3 regions of the Nordella sp. HKS 07 genome follow, and region 1 is predicted to be linked to each of the others. Evidence: predicted binding sites of a transcription regulator. Region 1 holds the regulator's gene; each other region holds the start of a gene.
What was found. The regulator LexA, encoded in region 1, represses DNA repair genes until DNA is damaged. The targets are predictions, from matches to a motif close to TGTTCNNNNTGTGTTCNG.
Positions count from the first base shown of each region.

Region 2: the regulator LexA is predicted to act here: its motif matches at 2,454-2,471, upstream of dinB (DNA polymerase IV).
Region 3: the regulator LexA is predicted to act here: its motif matches at 1,567-1,584, upstream of G5V57_RS14030 (YifB family Mg chelatase-like AAA ATPase).

Region 1 covers NZ_CP049258.1:5,816,026-5,823,505, reverse strand. The annotation lists gene trpC (indole-3-glycerol phosphate synthase TrpC) at 1-778, shown strand, start outside; gene moaC (cyclic pyranopterin monophosphate synthase MoaC) at 775-1,251, shown strand; gene glp (gephyrin-like molybdotransferase Glp) at 1,256-2,461, shown strand; gene lexA (transcriptional repressor LexA) at 2,576-3,283, shown strand; gene G5V57_RS27385 (polysaccharide deacetylase family protein) at 3,434-4,306, shown strand; gene gatA (Asp-tRNA(Asn)/Glu-tRNA(Gln) amidotransferase subunit GatA) at 4,371-5,837, opposite strand; gene gatC (Asp-tRNA(Asn)/Glu-tRNA(Gln) amidotransferase subunit GatC) at 5,844-6,131, opposite strand; gene G5V57_RS27370 (GNAT family N-acetyltransferase) at 6,212-6,901, opposite strand; gene G5V57_RS27365 (GMC family oxidoreductase N-terminal domain-containing protein) at 6,995-7,480, shown strand, end outside.
Region 2 covers NZ_CP049258.1:387,401-394,880, forward strand. The annotation lists gene G5V57_RS01845 (DUF72 domain-containing protein) at 1-417, shown strand, start outside; gene G5V57_RS01850 (adenylate/guanylate cyclase domain-containing protein) at 488-2,218, opposite strand; gene dinB (DNA polymerase IV) at 2,502-3,749, shown strand; gene G5V57_RS01860 (VOC family protein) at 3,881-4,354, shown strand; gene G5V57_RS01865 (ABC transporter ATP-binding protein) at 4,511-5,614, opposite strand; gene G5V57_RS01870 (polysaccharide deacetylase) at 5,616-6,533, opposite strand; gene G5V57_RS01875 (ABC transporter permease) at 6,554-7,354, opposite strand; gene G5V57_RS01880 (ABC transporter permease) at 7,354-7,480, opposite strand, start outside.
Region 3 covers NZ_CP049258.1:2,966,808-2,974,287, reverse strand. The annotation lists gene G5V57_RS14030 (YifB family Mg chelatase-like AAA ATPase) at 1-1,515, opposite strand, end outside; gene G5V57_RS14025 (hypothetical protein) at 1,724-1,963, opposite strand; gene G5V57_RS14020 (winged helix-turn-helix domain-containing protein) at 2,259-2,936, shown strand; gene G5V57_RS14015 (sensor histidine kinase KdpD) at 2,923-4,296, shown strand; gene G5V57_RS14010 (hypothetical protein) at 4,399-5,001, shown strand; gene G5V57_RS14005 (ABC transporter ATP-binding protein) at 5,003-5,665, shown strand; gene G5V57_RS14000 (ABC transporter ATP-binding protein) at 5,658-6,329, shown strand; gene G5V57_RS13995 (ABC transporter permease) at 6,326-7,480, shown strand, end outside.

The sequences.
Region 1 (7,480 bases):
CAAGATCGCCGCTTACAAGCGCGAAGAGGTCGCCAAGGCAAGAGCCGAGGTCGGCGAGCGCGAGCTCGACGTGATGGCGCTCGACGCGCCGCCGGTGCGCGGCTTCGCGGCGGCGCTCGAGGCGAAGATTGCGCAAGGCCAGTGGGCGCTCATCGCCGAAATCAAGAAGGCCAGTCCGTCCAAGGGACTGATCCGGCCCGACTTCAATCCGCCACAGCTGGCGATGGCCTATGAGGATGGCGGGGCCGCCTGCCTCTCCGTGCTCACCGACGCGCCCTCCTTCCAGGGCGCGCCGGAATATTTGGGCGCGGCGCGCGCGGTCACGCAGCTTCCCGCCTTGCGCAAGGATTTCATGCTCGATCCCTATCAGGTTGCGGAAGCACGCGCCTGGGGCGCGGACTGCATCCTCCTCATCCTGGCGATGATCGACGATGCGCTCGCCTGTGAGCTCGAGGCGGCCGCCTTCGACTGGGGCATGGATGTGCTGGCGGAAGTCCATGACGAGAAGGAGCTCGAGCGTGCGCTGAAGCTTTCGACGAAGCTCATCGGCATCAACAACCGCAGCCTCCACACTTTCGAGACGACGCTGGCGACGACCGAGCGCCTGGCGCCCATGGTGCCGAAGGACCGGCTGATCGTCGGCGAAAGCGGACTCTTCGCGCCCGGCGATCTCGACCGGCTCTCGCGGGCCGGCGTCAATGCCTTCCTCATCGGCGAGAGCCTGATGCGGCAGGAGGATGTCGCCGAAGCAACCCGTGCTATCCTGAAGCGGACATGAGCAAGCTCACCCATCTCGACGACAAGGGCCACGCCCGCATGGTCGACGTCTCGGCCAAGGACGTGACGACGCGCCTCGCCACCGCGCGCGGCCGCATCGCCATGAATGCCGAGACATTGGCGATGATCACCGAAGGCCGCACCAAGAAGGGCGATGTGCTGGCGGCGGCGCGCATCGCCGGCATCATGGCGGCCAAGAAGACCCACGAGCTCATCCCGCTCTGCCATCCGCTGCTGATTTCGGGCGTCACGGTCGATTTCACGCCCGACGCCAAGGCTTCGGCCATCGAGGTCGAGGCCACCGTCAAGGTCGAGGGCAAGACCGGGGTCGAGATGGAGGCGCTCACCGCCGTGTCGGTCGCCTGCCTCACCATCTACGACATGTGCAAATCGGCCGACCGCGCCATGCGCATCGGCGATATCCGCCTCATCGAGAAGTCCGGCGGCAAGTCCGGCCATTTCACCGGAGACTGACAAAATGGCGCTCATGCCGGTCGGCGAGGCCAAGGACCGCATCCTGAAAGGCGCCAGGGCGCTGTCGCGCGAGACTGTCCGGTTGCATGAATGCGCCGGCCGGGTGCTCGCCGCCGATATCAAGGCCAGGCGCGACCAGCCCCCCTTCCCGGCTTCCGCTATGGACGGCTATGCGGTGCGCTTTGCCGATGTCACCGCCGTTCCTGCCCGGCTCGCGGTGATCGGCGCCGCCCCGGCCGGTCACGGCTTCGCGGGCACGGTCAAGTCCGGCCAGGCGGTGCGGATTTTCACTGGGGCGCCGGTGCCCAAGGGCGCCGACACGGTGGTCATCCAGGAGAGTACCGAAGCCGCAAATGACCATGTCGACATCACCGTGGCCGCCAAATTCGAGGGCCAGCATATAAGGCGCAAGGGCCTAGACTTTGCCAGGGGCCAGGACGTGCTCCGCAGAGGGACCCTTCTCGGGGCCCGCGAGATCGGACTGGCCGCAGCAATGAACTGGCCCGAGCTTCCGGTCACGAAGCGGCCGAGGGTCGCAATTTTCACGACCGGCGATGAACTGGTTTCCCCCGGCAACATGCCCAGGGCCGACCAGATCGTTTCCTCGAACAGCTTCGCTCTCGTGGCCTTTGTTCGCCGCTATGGCGGCGATGCGATCGACCTGGGCATCGTCCCGGACAATATCAAAGCCATTTCCAGGGCCGTCCGGAAGGCGGCCGGCGCAGATATCCTTCTGACGACCGGTGGCGCCTCGGTCGGGGATCACGACCTTGTACAGGCTGCCCTCAAGGCAGAGGGAATAGAGCTCGATTTCTGGAAAATCGCGCTCCGGCCCGGGAAACCGCTCATGTTCGCCCGCAAGGGCCGGCAACGGATTCTGGGCCTGCCGGGCAATCCCGTCTCAGCGTTCGTCTGCGCGCGGATTTTCCTCAAACCGCTGCTTCTCACCCTGCTCGGTCTTCCGCCGACCGACGACATCGTCAAGGCCCGGCTTGGATGCGATCTGCCGGCCAATGATCTGAGACAGGATTATCTTCGCGCCCGGGTCGCGCGCCGCAGCGATGGCGCTTACGAAGCCACCCCCCTGGCGGTTCAGGACTCGTCGATGCAGCGCGCCCTCACCGAGGCGCAGGGCCTCATCGTCCGGCCGCCTTTCGCCCCGGCCGCGTCCTCAGGCGACCTTATCGACCTGTTGCCGCTCGATTTTTGAACGACCGACCAGTTTCAGCTTGCCGAACCAAACGGGAACGCTTATTCTCGTTTTGTATTTGTTCCGATTCTTGCTGATCGACTTCCCCGGAACGTTCTTTGAACAGGTCACGCCATGCTGACACGCAAACAACTGGAACTTCTCCTTTTCATCAACGAGCGGCTTAAGGAAGACGGCGTGTCCCCCTCTTTCGAGGAGATGAAGGAAGCGCTGAACCTGCAGTCCAAATCCGGCATCCACCGGCTGATCCTCGCGCTCGAGGAGCGCGGCTTTCTCCGCCGCATGCCCAACCGGGCGCGGGCGCTCGAAGTCATGAAACTGCCGGACGCCCACAGCCCCAGCCTCTTGACAGCCAAACGGCCGGGCTTCAGTCCCAATGTCATCGAAGGCAATCTCGGCAAGGTGAAGCCGATCCCGCATGCCGGCAGTGGCGCGCCGCGGGCGGCCATTGTGCCGGTGATGGGCCGGATCGCCGCCGGCGTCCCCATCTCGGCCATCCAGGATCACTCGCACAATATCACCGTGCCTCCCGAAATGCTGGGCTCGGGCGAGCACTTCGCGCTCGAGGTCAAGGGCGACTCGATGATCAATGCCGGCATCTTCGACGGTGACACGGTGCTCATCCGCAAGGGCGACAGCGCCACCAATGGCGACATCGTCGTGGCGCTCGTCGACAATGAGGAAGCGACGCTGAAGCGGATCCGCAAGAAGGGCGATTCGATTGCGCTCGAAGCCGCCAATCCGGCTTACGAGACGCGTATCTTCGGCCCCGATCGCGTGAATGTGCAGGGCCGCCTCGTCGGACTCATCCGCAAATATTGATCTCTGTCCATTCTGGGCGGACGTGACAAGCCGGGCGCAATCCGCCCGGCTCTTTTTTGTCCAACGGCATGGGCATGCGCCGAGACCGCTTGAATCCGATTATTACTTAGAGGAATGTTTATTCCCGGTCACCGAGAAGCGGAGACGTGCATGAAGATGGCCTTCACGCTTGATGACCTGCCCCTCTGGCCTATGTCCTATCCCCCGCCGGGCTATTCTGCCGCCGGAATAGTCGAGGACATCAAGGCGGCGCTCGACCGTCACAAGATCAAAGGCGTATATGCCTTCGCCAACTCATGGTCCCTCATCAAGCACCCGGAATTCAGCGCGATTATGGATGGCTGGGTTGCCGACGGCCATCACGTCGCGAACCATACGCACAGTCACATCGAACTGAACGACGTCTCCGCTGAAACCTATATGGAGGACATCGATTTGGGAGAACGCTGCCTGATGCCATGGCTGGCAACGGCGCCGAAACGCTATTTCCGGCACCCACTATGTTACTGGGGTGACACAGAGGAAAAGCGCGATACGCTGCGCAACTTTCTCGCCGCGCAGAACTACGAGACGGCAGAGGTCACGAGCTGGCTTTACGAGTGGCGCTGGAACCGGGCCTATCTCAACTGCCGCGAGCAGGGCTATCATGAGGGAACGGCTCTTGTCCGGCGGACATTTCTGGAGTTTTCGCTGGCGCAGCTGCGCTATGACAATCTGAGCGCGCGCCGGTGGTTTGGACGGGAAATCACAGGCATCACGCTCGGACACACCTTGCCGTTTTTCGCCGATATCGCCGATGAGCTGTTCGGTCAGTTGATCAACGAGGGCGTGGAGTTTGTGCCGCTCGAGGAGGCAATGGCCGATCCGGCCTATGCAGCTGTGGCGAGCGTGCCGTCCGGCAAGTTCCTGGTCTATCAGCAGAAGCTGGCGGAAGCCGCGGGAAGACCCATCGCGATGATCGAGCCCGATTATCTCGCGCTATTCGAGACGATCACGCATATGGGGGCCGGCCGGAGCGGATAGCGTCGCATCAAACCTCATGCCGGCTGGGGGATCGAATGCCTCTCATCCCCCGCAGCGGATGAGGTCACCACCATTTCGGCGCTTCGAACTTTCCGGCCGCTTCCTCGATGGCATGGCCGACCTGGAACAACGTCTTTTCGTCGAAGGGCTTGCCGATGAGCTGCAGCCCCATGGGAAGTCCCTGCTCCGACAGGCCGCCCGGCACCGAGATGCCCGGCAAGCCCGCCATGTTCACCGTCACGGTGAAGATATCATTCAGATACATCTGCACCGGATCGGTGATCTCGCCGGGCGCGAAGGCCGGGCTCGGCGTCGCCGGGGTGAGCACCACGTCCACCTTGTCCCAGGCTTTGTCGAAGTCCTGCTTGATCAAGGTACGGACTTTCTGGGCGCGCACATAATAGGCATCGTAGTAGCCGGCCGAGAGCACATAGGTGCCGATCATCACGCGGCGCTGCACTTCGCGGCCGAAGCCCTTGGCGCGGGTATTCTCATACATCGACAGGATGTCGTCGCCCGGCACGCGCAGGCCATAGCGCACGCCGTCATAGCGGGCGAGATTGGACGAGGCTTCCGCCGGCGCCACGATGTAATAGGCCGGCAGTGCGTATTTGGTGTGCGGCAACGAGATCTCGACGATCTCGGCGCCCTGCTCTTTCAGCCACCTGGCGCCTCTGTCCCACAAAGCATCAATCTCGGCCGGCGTGCCGTCGACGCGGTATTCCTTCGGGATGCCGACACGCAGTCCCTTGATCGGCTTGCCGATGACGGCCTCGTAATCCGGAACCGGATGGTCGACCGACGTCGTGTCCTTGGCATCGACGCTCGCCATGGACTTGAGCAGGATCGCCGCGTCGCGCACATCGCGTGCGATGGGTCCCGCCTGGTCGAGCGACGAGGCGAAAGCAACGACGCCCCAGCGCGAGCAGCGGCCATAGGTCGGCTTGATGCCGACGGTGCCGGTGAAAGCGGCGGGCTGACGGATCGAGCCGCCGGTATCGGTGGCGGTGGCGCCGGCGCAGATATGCGCGGCAACCGCCGAAGCGGAGCCGCCGGACGATCCGCCCGGCACCAGAGCCGCATTGGAATTCTTGCGGCGCCAGGGGTTGATCACATTGCCGTAGTAGCTCGTCTCGTTCGACGAGCCCATGGCGAACTCGTCCATGTTCAGCTTGCCCAGCATCACGGCGCCGTCGCGCCACAGATTGGTGGTGACGGTCGATTCATAAGTCGGCTTGAAGCCGTCGAGCACATGGCTCGCCGCCTGGGTATGGACGCCTTTGGTGGCGAAGAGATCCTTGATGCCGAGCGGTATGCCTTCGAGGGTCCCCGCCTCACCCTTGGCGATCCGGGCGTCGGAAGCAGCCGCCATGGCGCGCGCCTGATCCGGCGTTTCGACGACATAGGCGTTGAGGACGCGCGCCTTGGCCATCGCGTCGAGATACGCATCGGTCAATTCGCGCGCCGAGAAGGACTTCTTCTTCAGGCCGTCACGGGCGGCGGAAATGGTCAGGGAGGTAAGATTGGTCATCGAGAATTATTCCACCACTTTCGGAACCATGAAGAACTCGTCTTCGGCCGCGGGGGCATTTTGCGTCACTTGCTTGGCATAATGGCCGTCGGTCACCACGTCCTGGCGCTTTTTCATCTTCATGGCGACGACGGAGGTCAAAGGCTCGACGCCCGCGACGTCAACCTCGTTCAGCTGTTCGATCCAATGCAGGATCGAATTGAGCTCGCCTTCGAGGCGCGGCACATCCTCCTCGCTCACCTTGATGCGCGCCAGATGCGCGATACGCCGCACGGTTTTCTGATCGACCGACATGTTTCAACTCTTCTGGAAAACAGGGGCGCTCAATAACACCCGCTCACCCGACCTGCAACCCGGGGCCGGCTAGGGCCTTCTCAGCCGCCTAGCGGGCTCTTCTGCCGCCCTTGCGCATCGAAATTCTCATCATGGAGCCAGGCTTGGAATCTGGCCGCCATGGCCGGCCACTCCTTGTCGATCATCGCATACCAGGCCGTGTCGCGGTTGCGGCCCTTGACGATCAGATGCTGGCGGAAAATGCCCTCATAGGTGAAGCCGAAGCGCTCGGCCGCCTTGCGGGACGGCGCATTCATGGAATGACATTTCCATTCGAGACGGCGTACGCCCAGATCGTCGAAACAGTGACGCATCATGAGGAAAATGGCTTCCGTCGCCTCGCGGGTGCGCTGCAAGGCGGGCGCCATCCAGATATGGCCGATCTCGATCACGCCATTCGCCTTATCGAGCCGCATGAAAGCGCCCATGCCGGCGGCCTTGCCGGTGTCACGGCGAATGAAGGCGTAGAACCATGGGTCGCGGCTCTCCTCCTGCTTCGCGAGCCAGGCCTCGAAGGTCGCGAAATCGGCGAACGGCCCATATCCCATATAGGTCCAGATGGCCCCGTCCGGATCGCTCGTGGCGAAGGATTCGTAGAGGTCTCGGCCATGTAGGGCGGCGACGACCGGCTCGAGCCTAGTCCAGCGGCCGAACAGCGGGCGCTGATCGGGGGCCAGTCCCGGTGGCACGGGATCAACAACAGGGCCGACAGGTCGTTTGCGGTCTGACATGGCCCCAAGCTTATGTCCGGGTTTGCGCTCACACGCAATTCCCGCTTATCTTCTATGGTAATGACAAGAAAACGCCTGGATCCCGTCGACGTCGTGATCATCGGTTCTGGCTGCGGCGGGGCGGCATTCGCCTGGCAGCTCAAGCGCCGGTCCCCGCATCTCAAGATCGTCTGTCTCGAGCGCGGCGGTTGGCCCGATCCGCTCCGGATGCCGGCCAAGACCATGCGCTGGCAGCGCGCAATCATGGAGGACTGGGCCTCCAATCCCAATCTGCGCCTCAGAGCGGGCGGCTATCGTGGCTCCAACGACTATCCCGTCGATGAGGAAAACTCCGTATTCAAGCCGCTGATGTGGAACGGCGTCGGCGGCTCGACGGTCGCCTGGGCGGCGCATTTTCCACGCCTCCACCCCTCCGATTTCCGCGTCCGCAGCCTCGACGGCGTGGCCGACGACTGGCCCTTCGACTATTTCGATCTCGAGCCCTGGTACGATCTCAATGACGAGATCATGGGCGTGGCAGGCCTCGATGGCGATCCGGCCTATCCACCGAAGAGCCGGCGTGCCATGCCGCCTCTCTCT
Region 2 (7,480 bases), 1.8 Mb from region 1:
CTCAAGTTTCTTCCCGACACGCAGGACGGTCTGCCCTTGCGCCATGTGGTCGAGGTGCGCCATCCAAGCTTCAAGGTGCCGGAATTCATCGAGCTGTTGCGCAAATACAAGGTGGCGACAGTCTATACCGACAAGGAGAGCTTCCCCGAGATCGCCGATGTGACGGCGCCTTTCGTTTATGCCCGCCTGCAGCGCATGTCGGAGACAATCGAGACCGGCTATGCGCCCAAGGCGCTCGACGACTGGGCGAAGCGCGCCAAATCATGGGCCGAGGGTGGCGCACCCGGTGATCTCGAAACCATCGCCAAGCCGGAAGCGAAACCGCCCAAATCGCGCGACGTCTTCGTCTTCATGATCAACGGCTTCAAGCCCAAGGCGCCCGCCGCCGCGATGTCGCTGATCCAGAGGGTGAAATAGGGAGCGCGATCACCTGTGAGATGAGCCAGCGATTTAAGGTAGCCACAGCCGCCGCATATGCTTCCCCAAATTACTCTGGCAACCCGGCTTTGAGCAGCCCCGCGAGCAGATGCTCCCTGTCGTTAGGGAGTTTGTAGGCCTCTTTATCCGCAAGCCGACGCGCCGAAAACTCGGGAAACAACCTCAGCACCTCTGCGGCCGAAGCGTGCGCCTTCTCGTTCCGGACCCCATACGCGTGACAGGCGGCCACATAAGCGTGGGCCCAGGCCGGTAAGGCAGGCGCCCGACTGAATGCGGTCACGGCTTCATCATACTGACGGGCATTGAAATGCGCGACACCGATCATTCGCCACCACCAAGCGGGATTGAAATGCGGGTCGACGATCTTTGCCCGGCGATACCACTCGAATCCTTCCTGGGTTCGGCTCCAAAAGATGTGCAGATCTCCCATCCCAGTGAGATTCGCGGCGCTGTTTGGATTGAGCTCCATGGCGCGTCGGTAGTGATGCTCGGCCGACTCGAGTTCGCGAAGATTCAGGTAGACCCAGGAAAGGATCTGATGACTGTGACCATTCGTATCATCGAGCCGTACCGCTGTCTTGGCCACTTCGAGAGCCTGTTCGAGCGTTGCCTTCGAATCGGCGGGCTCACGGAACCAATCTTGAGCAAGCAGATAAGCGATCATGGCGTAAGCTCGTCCGAATCTCGGATCGAGCTCGATCGCCTTTTCGAACAATATGCGTGCTTCTCGCTCTGCGGCGATGTCTCCAGCGGGCAACGCCAGTCCACGCAGGAAGAAGTCATACGCCCTCATGCTGGTGGATTGCCGTTTGCCCTGCCCCGCACCCATAGCCTCAAGGCGCCCGACAAGAGTGCCAACCAGCGAACTGATAACTTGATCCAGGACGACAAAAATATCCTCCTGATCCCGGTCAAATCGCTCAGCCCAAAGATGGTTGCCGGACTCCGTGTCAATGAGTTGCGCGGTAATGCGAGTATAGCTGCCGAATTTTCGGACGCTCCCTTCAACAACATATTGTGCGCGCAGGGCCTGGCCGACGCGCTTCACATCGACGGCTTTCCCGCGATACTGGAATGACGTATTGCGCGCCACGACCGACAGCTCGTGAAAGCGCGAGAGTTCAGTGATGATGTCTTCGGTGATTCCGTCGCTGAAATAGTCCTGTTCGGGATCACGGCTCATGTTAAAGAAGGGGAGAACGGCGATGGTGGGCCTTTCGGACGAAGAGGGACGAGCTCCCAATGAAGGTGCGGCGCTCTTCCCGGCACTTACTCGAAACACCCTTACCGGCTTGGCAATGTTCTTGAGGGAATGTTCGCCGAGATCGTCCAACGTGGCGTCGATCTTGCCGCGCACCTGCTCATGAACGGCACGAGAGATTACGACTCCACCTGGCTCCGATAGCGTTTCGAGACGCGCGGCGATATTGACGCCGTCGCCATAGATGTCTTCCCCCTCATCGAGGACGTCGCCGAGATTTATACCGATCCGAAGGACGATCTGCCGGTCTCCAGCCACGTTCTCATTGGCTTCCGCCATTTTTCCTTGAAGCTCTAGCGCCGCGGCGACCGCATTGACGGCACTCCCGAACTCGACGAGGACACCGTCGCCCATGAGCTTGACAAGCCGGCCATCGTGCCGGCGCAAGACCACCTCGAGTATTGCCTTTTGCCAGTCCAGAAGCGCCGCTAGCGTTCCTGACTCATCCGCCTCCATGAGCCGACTGTAACCGACAACGTCGGCAACCAGAATCGCGACCAATCGGCGGTTAGCGATCATGTCTGCATCGCCCTGTTGCAGCAGTGGCTCCGGCGAAAATAACACGGGCGCGCGGCGGTGTCGAAGTGGGCAAATCCAGGCAGGATCGGAAATAAGGCCGCCGACAAGGGGCCGGGAGACCTGGGTCGGTTTCCGGAAAGCCCGGTTATCAGGACCTTGATCTCCGCAGGCTGCGCAGTGAGCGCTTGTGCCCTCATGCGACGGCTCGACGAAGTGGATTGACAGTCATTCCATCTGTTCTCATTATGTTCCAATTTGACTCAGCGCTGCGAAGGCTCCAGGAATGGAAAGTCCCGCCACGATCCTGCATGCCGATCTCGATGCCTTCTACGCCTCGGTGGAGCAACTGCTCGACCCGTCGCTCCGCGGCAAGCCGGTCGCGGTGGGCGGCGGCGTGGTGCTGGCGGCCTCTTATGAAGCGAAAGCCTTCGGGGTGAGGGGCGGCATGCCGGGACGCAAGGCCCGCGAACTTTGTCCCGGTCTCATTTTCGTCGGCGGCCATTTCAAGGATTATCAGCGGCTGGGCGACGCTGCGATCCGCGTGATCGGCGATTTCACGCCGCTCGTCGAGCGGATCTCGATCGATGAAGCTTTCGCCGACGTCAAAGGCTGCACGCATCTCTTCGGCCCCCCTGCCGAGATCGCCGAGGCGATCCGCCGGCGCGTGCGCCTGGAGCTGGGTCTTCCCATATCGGTCGGCGTGGCGCGCACCAAACATCTGGCCAAGATCGCCTCGCAAGTGGCGAAACCCGATGGGCTTGTCATCGTCGATCCCAACGCCGAGCTCGCCTTCCTGTATGATCTGCCGGTCGAGCTGATGTGGGGAGTGGGACCGGCCACACAGGCGCGGCTCGCAAGCCTCGGGATCACGACGATCGGCGCGCTCGCCAACACGCACAAAGGCGCGTTGGTGCGCTTGCTCGGGCCTGCCGCGGGCGAGAAACTCACCGCACTCGCCTGGAACCGTGACCCGCGCGAGATCAGGACGCACCACCGCGCCCAGTCAGCCGGCGCCCAATCGGCGCTCGGCAGGAAGCCCGCCGAGGAGCGTGTCTTCCGCCCAACTTTGCGCCATCTCGCCGACCGGGTCGCCACGCGATTGCGCTCAAAATCGCGTCCCGGCCGCACGGTCACGGTGCGCGTCCGCTTCGCCGATCTGCGCTCCGTCACGCGCTCGGTGACGCTCGACGCTCCGGTATCGGCGACCGCGATCCTCGCCGAGATCGCCGAGGATCTGATGCGCGGCGTGCTGGCCGATCATCCGCGGGAAACGGTCATCTCGCTGCTGGCGATCTCGGTATCGCATCTCGATGACCGCTCCTGGCTTCAACTCGAATTGCCCTTCGGTCTTGCCGACGAGAAGCGCCTGCCCGGCGCCAGGCCGGGCATGGCTCGTTTCCTGGCCGATCGCGCCATCGACAAAGTGCGCCAGCGCTTCGGCTGGGAAGCAGTCGGTTATGCTTCAGTTGCTCTTGGGCCACCGCGTTCGGTCCCCGATGATTTCCGGGAGCTTGCGGAGAAGGAGCTTTAGTCCTTACACTCGCATGGTGGGAACCGGATCGCCGGCTTCCGGAACTTTCTCCAGCATTTGGACGTTTCATCGAATGTGGCGGGGCTAGCACAGACGCTAAATCATCATCCGGATGACGAAGAGGACAAGCAATGGCCAAGAACACGATTTGCCTGTGGTACGACAAGGACGCCGAGGACGCGGCGCGCTTCTATGCGGGCGTCTTTCCCGACAGCAAGGTGGGCGCCACGCATCACGCACCCGGTGATTATCCCAGCGGCAAGAAGGGCGACGCGCTGGTGGTGGAATTCACCGTGGCCGGCATTCCCTGCATCGGCCTCAATGGCGGCCCCGCTTTCAAGCATAACGAAGCTTTCTCATTCCAGATCTCGACCGAAACCCAGGAAGAGACCGACCGCTATTGGAACGCGATCGTCGGCAATGGCGGGCAGGAAAGCGAATGCGGCTGGTGCAAGGACAAATGGGGCGTGTCCTGGCAGATCACGCCGCGGGTCCTGATGGAGGCCATGGCCGCCGGCGGTGCGGAAGCAAAACGCGCCTTCGACGCTATGATGACGATGAAGAAGATCGACGTCGCCGCGATCGAGAAGGCGCGGCGTGGCTGAGACAACAACGGGGAGCATGCTCCTATTCTCACGCTGAGGTGCCCGCCGAAGGCGGGCCTCGAAGCGCCCCTCAGGATAAAGCGCCCACGCCGCAGCATACTCTTCGAGGCTCCCCCGGCTCAAGGCCGGGGTCGCACCTCTGGGTGAGGGAAATCGTCACTTATCCTTGACGAGCACGCCCGCTTCCGGCGACCAGGTCACCGCAACCTGAGCTCCGGGCTGGCGCAACGGGCCTGCCTCGAAGGCCGGCATCTGGCTTTCGAGGACCCCAAGCGGCGTCTCCACCACATAAACATACTGGCTGCCGACGAAGGCCGAGGTCGTGACATTGCCTTCGATGCGGTTGAGGCTCGTCTTGGCGGCATCGGGAGAGACGACTGAAATCCGCTCGGGCCGCAGCGCGAGCAGCGTCTTCTCGCCGGCGGCCGCCGCGTCCCTGCCCTTGGCATGGCGCACCGCGATGCCCTTCACATCGATCTTGAGCTCGGTGCCGTTGACCGAAGATATCGCGCCTTCGAGGAAATTGGCGCGGCCGAGGAAGTCGGCGACAAAACGGGTCGAGGGCCGGTTGTAGAGCGAGTCAGGCGCGCCGATCTGCTGCACCGCGCCGTCGCGCAGGATGACGATGCGGTCAGACATGGTCATCGCCTCCTCCTGGTCATGCGTCACATTGACGAAGGTGGTGCGGAGGCGCTGATGCAGGCTGCGCAATTCGAACTGCAGCTCGGCGCGGAGCTTCTTGTCGAGGGCGGACAGCGGCTCATCGAGCAGCACGACGGCGGGATCGAACACAAGCGCCCGCGCCAGCGCCACGCGCTGCTGCTGGCCGCCCGACAATTGCCGCGGCATGCGGTCGGCCAAGGCGGAGAGATGCACGAGATCGATGGTGCGCTCGACCTGGGCGTCGAGCTCGCTCCCCTTGATGCCGCGCAGTTTGAGCGGATAGGCGATATTGCCGCGCACCGACATATGCGGGAACAGCGCATAGCCCTGGAACACCACGCCGAAATTGCGCTTCTCCGGCGACAGCGCGTCGATCTTCTGGCCGTTGAGCAGGATCTCGCCCGAATCCGGCGCCACGAAGCCGGCGATCGCCATCAGGATGGTCGACTTGCCCGAGCCCGACGGCCCGAGCAGGCTCAGGAACTCGCCCGACGCGATGTCGAGCGACACATTATCGATCGCGGCCACCTTGCCGTATTTCTTGGTGAGGTTGCGGATCGACAGAGCGATCGGCGGTTTTTCCTGAGCTTGCTTCATGTCACCCTCGGCTGGCGGTCACGAGATGATCGACGGGCTCCGTCCAGAACGGCACCTGATCGGTGCGTGGCGTCCAGACACCCGTCTTGATCAGCGAATTCACATGATCGGCGATCTCGCTCATCGGCGCGAACCACACATCGCCCTTGGCGAGCATGTGGTCGATGAGACGCACGATCGCCTCGGCGCGCGCCAGGCGGCCCGATACGAAGGGATGCCAGACCGAGATCCACAGGCCGCCGTGATTCCAGGCGGCGTCGAATTCGGCGCGGAACACCTCCATCGCCCGCTCCGGCGCCTGGATCGGCATCATGAAGCCGAATTCCTTCATGTTCACATATTGCACCCAGTCGTCGAGCGCGAAATCGGACGGCAGTTCGACGAGCGCGCCCTTGTCGGCCTTGAGCATATAGGGAATGTCGTCGCCGACCAGCGAGGCATCATAGGTGAAGCCGCGCTCGACCAGGAGATTGGGCGTGTGCTCAGAAAGCGCATAGGCGGGCGCTCGATAGCCCTTCGGGCGCGAGCCCACGACCTTGTCGAAAGCCTGCAAGGCGCGGTCGAGCACGCGTTCTTCATCGCCGGCTGAGAGCGTGAAGGGTTTCTCGTGCAGCCAGCCGTGATGGCCGATCTCGTGGCCCGCCGCGAGCAGCGCCTCGATCGCCTTGGGGTACGTCTCTATGCACCAGCCCGGCACGAAGAAGGTCTGCTTCAGCCCGTAGTGCTTGAAGATGTCGATGAGGCGCGGGATCGAGACGAAGGGGCCATAGCGCAGCGCCGAGGAGGTGGCGAGCCGCGAGGGAGCGGCCTCGCGCTGATAGAGATGCAGCAGGCTCTCGACATCCATGTCGAAGGAGAAGCACACCGCGCAACGGGCGCCGTTCGGCCATGGTGGAGGATTGTTGATCAGAGGCAGCATGGGGTCCTTCGAATTTCCTGTCATGTCGCTTTGGCGCCGCCGCGGCGCCAGGAACTCATCACCGCGAGCAGCACGCCGATGGCGGTGACAGCGATCAGCGCGGTCGCGACCGCGGCGACCGTCGGGTCGACATTCTCGCGGATGCCGTCCCACATGCGCCGGGGCAGCGTATAGACGGCCCGGCTCGAGACGAACATGGTCACCACGATCTCGTCCCAGGAGACGATGAAGGCGAAGACCGCCGCGGTGGCGACGCCGGTGCGGATATTGGGCAGAACGATGTCGACCAGCGTGCGCAGCGGCGAGGCGCCGAGGCTGCGCGCCGCCTGCTCGAGCCTGCCGTCGAGCAGGCTCAGCGAGGTCGTCACCGTGATGATCACATAGGGAATGGCGAGAATGGAATGGGCGAGGACGACGCCGATCCAGGTATCGTAGATGCCGATCGCCACCCAGGCGCGATAGAGCGCCAGCGCGCTGACGATCGGCGGGAAGATCATCGGCGCGAGCAGCAGCGCCGCGACGAGCCCGGCGAGCCACGGCGTCACCCGCCACAGGCCCACCGCGCACAGCGTGCCCAGGGAGACCGCGATCGCCGTCGAGGCGAGCGCGATGCCCAGACTGTCGCCGATGCTGGCGAGCCAGCCACCCGAGCTGAACAGCGTCTCGAAATGCCTGAGCGACAGGCCGGTGGTCGGCAGTGCGATGAAGCGGCTGTCATTGAAGGCGACCGGAATGGCGACCAGCCCCGGCAGCAGCAGGAACAGCGCCACCGTCCAGGCGAGCGTGAAAACGGCGAAGCGGGGCCAGCCTTTGAGTTCCATCACGCGTTCCCCAGGAGACGGCGCACACCGACGACCTTGCTGACGATCCATAGCAAGGCGAGCGTGGCGACAAGAAGGACAACCGACAGAGCAGCGGCGAGGCCCCAGCGCAAGGTCTGCAGCACC
Region 3 (7,480 bases), 2.8 Mb from region 1:
GGCGGCGAGCTTCTGGCGGTAGCTGAGCGCCTCGACGATGTGAATGCGGCCGACGCGGTCCTGGCGATCGAGATCGGCGAGCGTGCGGGCGACACGGAGCACACGGTGATAGCCGCGCGCTGACAACATCATCTGATCGGAAGCCTCCTGCAGGATGCGCAGGCCCGCCTGGTCGGGTGTGGCGATCTCATCGAGCACCTGGCCGTCGGCCTCGGCATTGGTGGCGAGATGGCGCAAGCCCAATTTTGCGAAGCGGGCGCGTTGACGGTCACGCGCCTCGGCGACGCGGGCCGCCACCTCGGCGCTGCCTTCGGACGGCGATGGACGCGCCAGATCGGCAGCGCGCACCGCGCCGAGTTCGATCTGGATGTCGAGACGGTCGATGAGCGGCCCCGACAGGCGCGCCTGATAATCGCTCGCGCAGCGTTGCCCCTTTGCGCAAACATGGCCGGGCTCGCCCGCCATGCCGCATCTGCACGGATTCATCGCGGCGACCAGTTGGAAACGCGCCGGATAGGTCACGTGATAGTTGGCCCGCGCGACCTGCGTCTCGCCGGTTTCAAGCGGCTGGCGCAAGGCCTCGAGCACGCGCGGTTGAAATTCCGGCAATTCGTCGAGGAACAGCACGCCGTGGTGGCTGAGCGAAATCTCGCCCGGCTTGGCGCGCAAGCCCCCGCCGACAAGCGCCGGCATGCTGGCCGAATGATGGGGCGAGCGGAAGGGCCGCTTGCGGGTGACCTTGCCGTCCGGCAATTCACCGGCCAGAGATGCGATCATGCTCGTTTCCAGCATCTCGCGCGCGTCCATCGGCGGCAGGATCGAGGGCAGGCGCTGCGCCAGCATGGACTTGCCGGCGCCGGGCGGCCCGACCATCAGCAGATGGTGCGATCCAGCTGCCGCGACCTCGAGCGCGCGCTTGCCGGCTTCCTGGCCCTTGATGTCTCTCAGATCGGGCAAGCGGCTTTGCGCCTCGGCAATCCCCGGCTTGGGGCGCGACAGGACCTGGGCGCCTTTCACATGGTTGAGGATCTGGATGATCGTCTGTGGACTGAGGATATCGACTTCCTCCCCCGCCCAGGCTGCCTCGGGGCCGCAGGCTCGCGGGCAAATCAGACCCAGCCCTCGCGCATTGGCGGCGATCGCGGCGGGCAGTGCCCCGGTCACGGCGCCGAGCGCCCCGTCGAGGCCCATCTCGCCGATCACCATATAGCGGTTGAGGAAATCCTGCGGCAGCACGCCCAGAGCGGCGAGCACCGCGAGAGCGATCGGCAGGTCATAATGGCTGCCTTCCTTGGGCAGATCGGCGGGTGAGAGATTGACGGCGAGCCGCTTGCCCGGCAGCGCCAGGCCCACGGCGAAGAGCGCCGCCCTCACCCTTTCGCGGCTTTCCACCACCGCCTTGTCGGCAAGGCCCACGATGTTGAATTGAACCTGGCCCGCCAGGAACTGGGCCTGGACATCGACCGGCACCGCCTCGATGCCCTGAAAGGCGACCGTCGTTGCACGCGCCGTCATGAACGCCCCCTCTCAAGCTTTCAGAGGATAACCTGCCACAACGGAAAGATCAAGAACATTTAAAGAACGAACTGCTTGTCGCGCATTTTGTTGGCTTAATGCACCAATAAAGCCGCCTGTTTTGGATATAGGCGCCGAATAGTGGAGACGACGATAATCCGGACCCTCTTATTTCGAACCAAATTTGATCTCGTCAAATCGAACCTCGCTAAGGGAGGTTTGGCGCGGGAAATACAGCAGCCGCGATCCGGCACGCCATGGCGGCCGGATTTTGCACATCCGTGACGATCATGTCGCTGAAGTCGCGGCTGGCATAGCCTTCCTCATATATCTCGCGGATGCGCACGCGCTCTTCGTCATCGAGCGCGCGCGAACCGCGGTCCTCCAGAACCACCTCCAGGGTCACCACGACAAGTTTCGCGCCACGTTTCGCGCTCGCTTCCTGCAACCTCGAGAAATCCTCGTGCCGCAGCGGATAGGCGATGGCGAGAATTTCGCGGCCGTTCTCTTCGATGAGCCGCGCCAGCCTGGGGCAGGAAAGGTCTGTCCCAGTTACCGGGCAAGGGCTTCCAGATCAAGTTCCGAGTGGCGGCCGTCGTCCATATGAGCCTGAGGAAAAGCGACGAAGACGGCGCGGCCGCGGCATTCACCGCCGACCAGCCCGCCATTCCCGGCCTACTATTTTCGCTCTTGCGGTGGTAATTTCACCCGCGCATGCGAGGTGATCGAGAGCGAATACGGCCATGCGGCTGCTAATCGTCGAGGACGACCAAAAGACCGCCACCTATATCGTCCGTGGGCTGACCGAGGCCGGGCATGTCTGCGACTGCCTGGCCGATGGTCGTGACGGGCTGTTTGCCGCGACGCAGAACGGTTACGACGTGATCGTGGCCGACCGCATGATCCCGGGGTTGGACGGCCTGTCGATGGTCAAGGCAGCACGCGCGGCGGGCGTCAAGGCGCCGGTCCTGTTCCTCACCTCGGTCGGCGGCATCGACGACCGGGTCGAAGGGCTGGAAGCGGGCGGCGACGACTATCTGGTCAAGCCTTTCGCCTTCTCGGAGCTGCTCGCCCGCGTCAATGCGCTCGGCCGCCGACCGCCCCCGCTGAAACAGAAATCCATGCTGCGCGTCGCCGATCTCGAAATGGACCTGATCAAGCGCCGGGTGACGCGGCAGGGCCATGCGATCGAGCTTCAGCCGCGTGAATTCAGGCTGCTCGAGGTCCTAATGCAAGGCGAGGGGCGGATCATCACCCGGACCATGCTGCTGGAGCGGGTCTGGGATCTTAATTTCGATCCCAAGACCAGTGTCGTCGAGACCCATATCAGCCGGTTGCGGGCGAAGATCGACAAGCCTTTCGCAACATCGCTCCTCCATACCGTACGCAATGTAGGCTACAGCTTGCATGCGCCGTCTTGACCTGTGGCGCAGCACGCCGTTCCGGCTGGCCCTGAGCTTCGCATTCCTCGTCGTCCTTGTCTTTCTCCTGTCCGGCCTGATCGTTTATCAGCTGATGCGCGCCGATCTGTCAGCTCGCCTCGATGCGGCGGCGCACGAAGCCTTTTCGGTGATTTCCGCCACCTATGCCGGCGGCGACCTCGAAGATCTCGTCGCCGCGGTCGACAGCCACAGCCGGCTGGTGCCCGGGAAGGAGCAGCTTTTCTCCTTGACCGGTGCCAAGGGTGAGCATCTGGCGGGAAATCTGACGGTAAGCGATGTGCCGGCGGGGTTTTCCATCATCGATGACCGGACGACCGGCGTGCCGGAAGGAAGCAGCTACCGGGCCTATTCCGGCAAGGTGGGGGACAACAGCCTGACCGTGGCGCTCGGCGTCTCGCGGACCGAAGCGCTGGAAGGCATCATGCTGAAGGGCTTTGGCTGGGCGACGGTGATCATCAGCTGCCTCGCCGTGGCGGCGGGCGCGCTCCTCGCTTTGCGCCTGCAGCGCCGGCTGGATGCGATCGCCCACACCATGGGCGAGGTCTCGCAAGGCCGGCTCGCCGCGCGCATTCCCCTGATCGGCAATGGCGACGACATCGACGGCGTGTCGGCGCAGGTCAATGCCGCGCTCGATCGCCTGTCGGCGCTGGTGGACGGCATGCGGCAGGTCTCGAGCGACATCGCGCATGATCTGAAGACTCCGCTGAACCGCCTGCAGATGACCCTCGAGGCGGCTGACGAAAAAGCGGCCGCGGGTAAGGATGTTTCGGGAGAGATCGTCGAGGCCCTGGCGGAAAGCGGACAGATCAACGAGACCTTCGAAGCCTTGCTGCGCATCGCCCAGATCGAGGCGGGAGCGCGCAAGGCGCGTTTCGCCGACCTTAGTCTGGACAGCGTGATGGACACCATCGCCGAGATCTATGCCGACGTCGCTGAAGACAACGGAATGACGCTTTCGGTGCGCAAGACGCTGCAAGGTCCGGGCGGGCTGGTTCATGGCGACTCCGAGCTTCTGACCCAGCTTTTCGCCAATCTGGTCGAGAATTCCCTTCGCCATTGCCCGCGCGGCACTCAAATCGAGCTGGCGGTGAGGCGGGACGGCGACCTGGTAGTCGCGACCGTCGCCGATAACGGGCCGGGCATTCCCAAGGACGAGCACGACAAGGTGTTTCAGAGACTTTATCGGCTCGACAAGAGCCGCAGCACGTCCGGCAGCGGCCTCGGCCTCAGCCTCGTGCGCGCCATCGCCGATCTGCATAGCGCGGTGATCAGGCTCGAGGATCGCGCACCGGGGCTCGCCGTCAACGTGGATTTCCCGGCCGCGGACGGCGGCAGATAGCTCATCGGGCGCTTACCGATCCGTATTATTCCAGCGAACCGCCCGCAAACTGGCGCTCCTACCCTCGGCACATCTCTTCTCTTCGCACGGAGGATCGCAGCGATGGAAATCATCTCCGCCAAGGCGTCCCGGGTGGCCCTTGCGACCGCCCTCTTCTCGCTGGCCTGCCTTGGCACCGTTCTCTCCCTTGCCGGCACGTCGCCGGCCTTTTCCGCCGAGAAAGCGGTTCCGGCGGAAAAGAACCCTCCCGGAGACATTCCGGATAGCCAGGTCTTCATCGACTACGCGTCGCCACAGGGCTTCACCATGAAGGTCCCGGAAGGCTGGGCGCGGTCCGACCGCGCCGACGGCGCGAGCTTCGTCGACAAGCTGGACGGTGTCATCCTCCAGGTCGCGAAGACCGATGCGGCGCCGACCGTCGCGAGCGTCAAGACGAACGAGGTGCCGAGCCTCAAGAGTGCCGAGCGGGCGGTGACGGTGGCGTCCGTCAGCCTGGTGAAACTGCCCGCCGGACCGGCGATCCGCATCGTCTATACATCGAACTCGGAACCGAACGCGGTGACCAGCAAACAGGTCCGGCTGGAAAACGAGCGCTACCTGTATTTCAAGGACGGCAGGCTGGTCACCCTCGAACTTTACGCGCCGAAGGGGGCCGACAATGTCGACCAGTGGCAATTGATGTCCAGGTCGTTCCGCTGGAACTGACATGGCCACCCTCGTCGCGCATGAGCTCTACCGATTCTTCCATGTCGGCGAGGACGAGATATTCGCTCTGCGCGGGGTGAGTCTGCGCCTCAGGCCGGGCGAATTCGTCGCCTTGATGGGACCTTCGGGCAGCGGCAAATCCACGCTGCTGTCATGCCTGACGGGATTGGACGAACCGGATGGCGGCCACGTCCTGGTGGACGGCCTGCGCGTGACCCGGCGGCCGGAGGCAGAGAGGGCGCGTATTCGCGCCACCAGCTTCGGCATCCTGCTTCAATCCGGCAACCTGTTCCCCCATCTCAGCGTGGAGCAGAATATCCGCTTCCAGATGCGGCTCGCCGGCAAGGCGGACGACGCGCGCGTCGGCCAGCTTGTCGACATGGTCGGCTTGCGACATCGCGCGCATGCTTTCGCCACGCAGCTTTCCGGCGGCGAAACAGCGCGCGCCGGTCTTGCCGTGGCTCTCGCCGCCAACCCTCCGATCCTCGTCGCCGACGAGCCCACCGCCGAGGTCGACGCAGATACAGAGGGGCGGTTGATCGATCATTTCGAATCGCGGCGCCGCGCCGGTCTCACCACGTTGCTCGCAACCCACAGCCGCGCTTTGGCGCGCAAGGCCGACAGGATCATCCAGCTCTCCGACGGGAGGGTGGTGGATGACTGATATGCTGGCGGTCTGCCGGAAGGTCGGCCGGGAATTCTCAAGCGGCAGAGAGCATGTCTCCGTGCTGCGCGGCGTCGACTGCGAGATCCGCAAGGGCGATCGCATCGCTTTGGCCGGCCCCTCGGGCTCCGGCAAGACGACCTTGCTGCATATTCTTGGCGGGCTGGACCGCCCGACGAGCGGCGCGATCGAATGGCCCGCTCTAGGCCCCGTCGAGCAGCTTCGCCCGCGCCGGATCGGCGTCATGTTCCAGTCACCCAGCCTGTTTCCGGCCTTGACGGCGGTCCAGAATGTCGATTTGCCCGCGATCCTCGCCGGCGTGGGCCAACCGCCAGGCTACGGCCACGGGTTGCTGTCCTGCTTCGGCCTTGGCGAGCTTGCCGACAAGCTGCCCGAGGAATTGTCGGGCGGCCAGGCACAGAGGGTCGCGATGGTGCGCGCCTTGTCCCTGCGGCCTGATCTCGTCCTGGCCGACGAACCGACCGGGCAGCTGGATGGCGTCACGGCACAGCTTTTCATCGATGCGGTGCTGGAGGAACTCGAAGCGACGGCAGCGGCTCTGGTCGTCGCCACCCATGACGAAGCGATTGCCGGCCGCATGGCGACGCGCTGGACGCTGGATCATGGCCAGCTGACCTGCGGTGAAATGAAGGTCCCGGTATGATTGTCATTCTGTGGCTGCGCGGCGTCCTTGCGCACCGGTTCGCCCGCGTCGCCGGTTCCGCGGCTGGCATCGCGCTCACCGTGGCGCTGCTGGCCATGCTCGCGCTGTTTCTGATCGATGCGGGAGCTTCCATGACCTCTCGTGCGGTATCGGCCGTCCCGATCGACTGGCAGGTTCAACTCGTGCCGGGTGCCGATCAAGAGGCGATACGAATGACCCTGGATCAGACAATGCTTGTCCAGGCCGTGCATCGGGTCCGCTATGCGGATGTCGCCGGATTCGAAGCCAGCACGGGCGGCACGGTCCAGACGACCGGACCGGGACAGGTGATCGCTCCGGACGACTTGTATCAGCGTGACTTTCCTCTGGAAGTCCGATGGCTGTCGGGCAGCCGCGACGGCGTCCTCATTGCACAGCAGACCGCGGCCAACCTGCATGCCGGGCCGGGAGACATCGTCACGATCAAGCGGATCGGATTACCGTCCGTGACAGTGAATGTCACCGGCGTGGTCGATCTTCCCGATGCGGATTCGCTGTTCCAGTCCGTCGGCCTGCCGCCGCAGGCCGCGCCGCAGGCGCCGCCGGACAATGTGATCGTTCTGCCTCAGGCGGCATGGGAGCAAACATTCGCTCCCCAGGCGAAAACCCGCCCCGACACCGTCCGCCTGCAGCTGCATATCCGGCTCGCCCGCGATGCTTTGCCGGCGGACCCGGTATCGGCGCTCACCTTCGTTACAGGCGCGGCACGAAATCTGGAGGCAAAGGTTGCCGGACAGGCGCTGGTCGCGGACAATCTCGGCTCAAGACTCGACGCGGTGCGCGAGGACGCGCGATACGCTTCCGTCCTGTTCCTGTTCCTTGGTGTGCCAGGCGTCGCGCTGGCCCTCGTTCTCACCGTCGCGATCACATCCTCGGGCGCCGCGCGCCGCCGCCTCGAGCAGGCGCTGCTGCGGGTTCGCGGCGCCACATCCGCGACGGTCCTCGCCCTGTCAGCCGCCGAGGCCGCAGTCGTCACGATCACCGGAACGATGCTCGGAATGGCCGCCGCATGGGGGCTTTGGTCCCTGCTGGCAGGGGCGGCAATTATTCCCGGGGTGACCATCCCCATCCTGAGCCTCGTGGCCCTCACCGGGCTCGCCGCCGGGTTTATC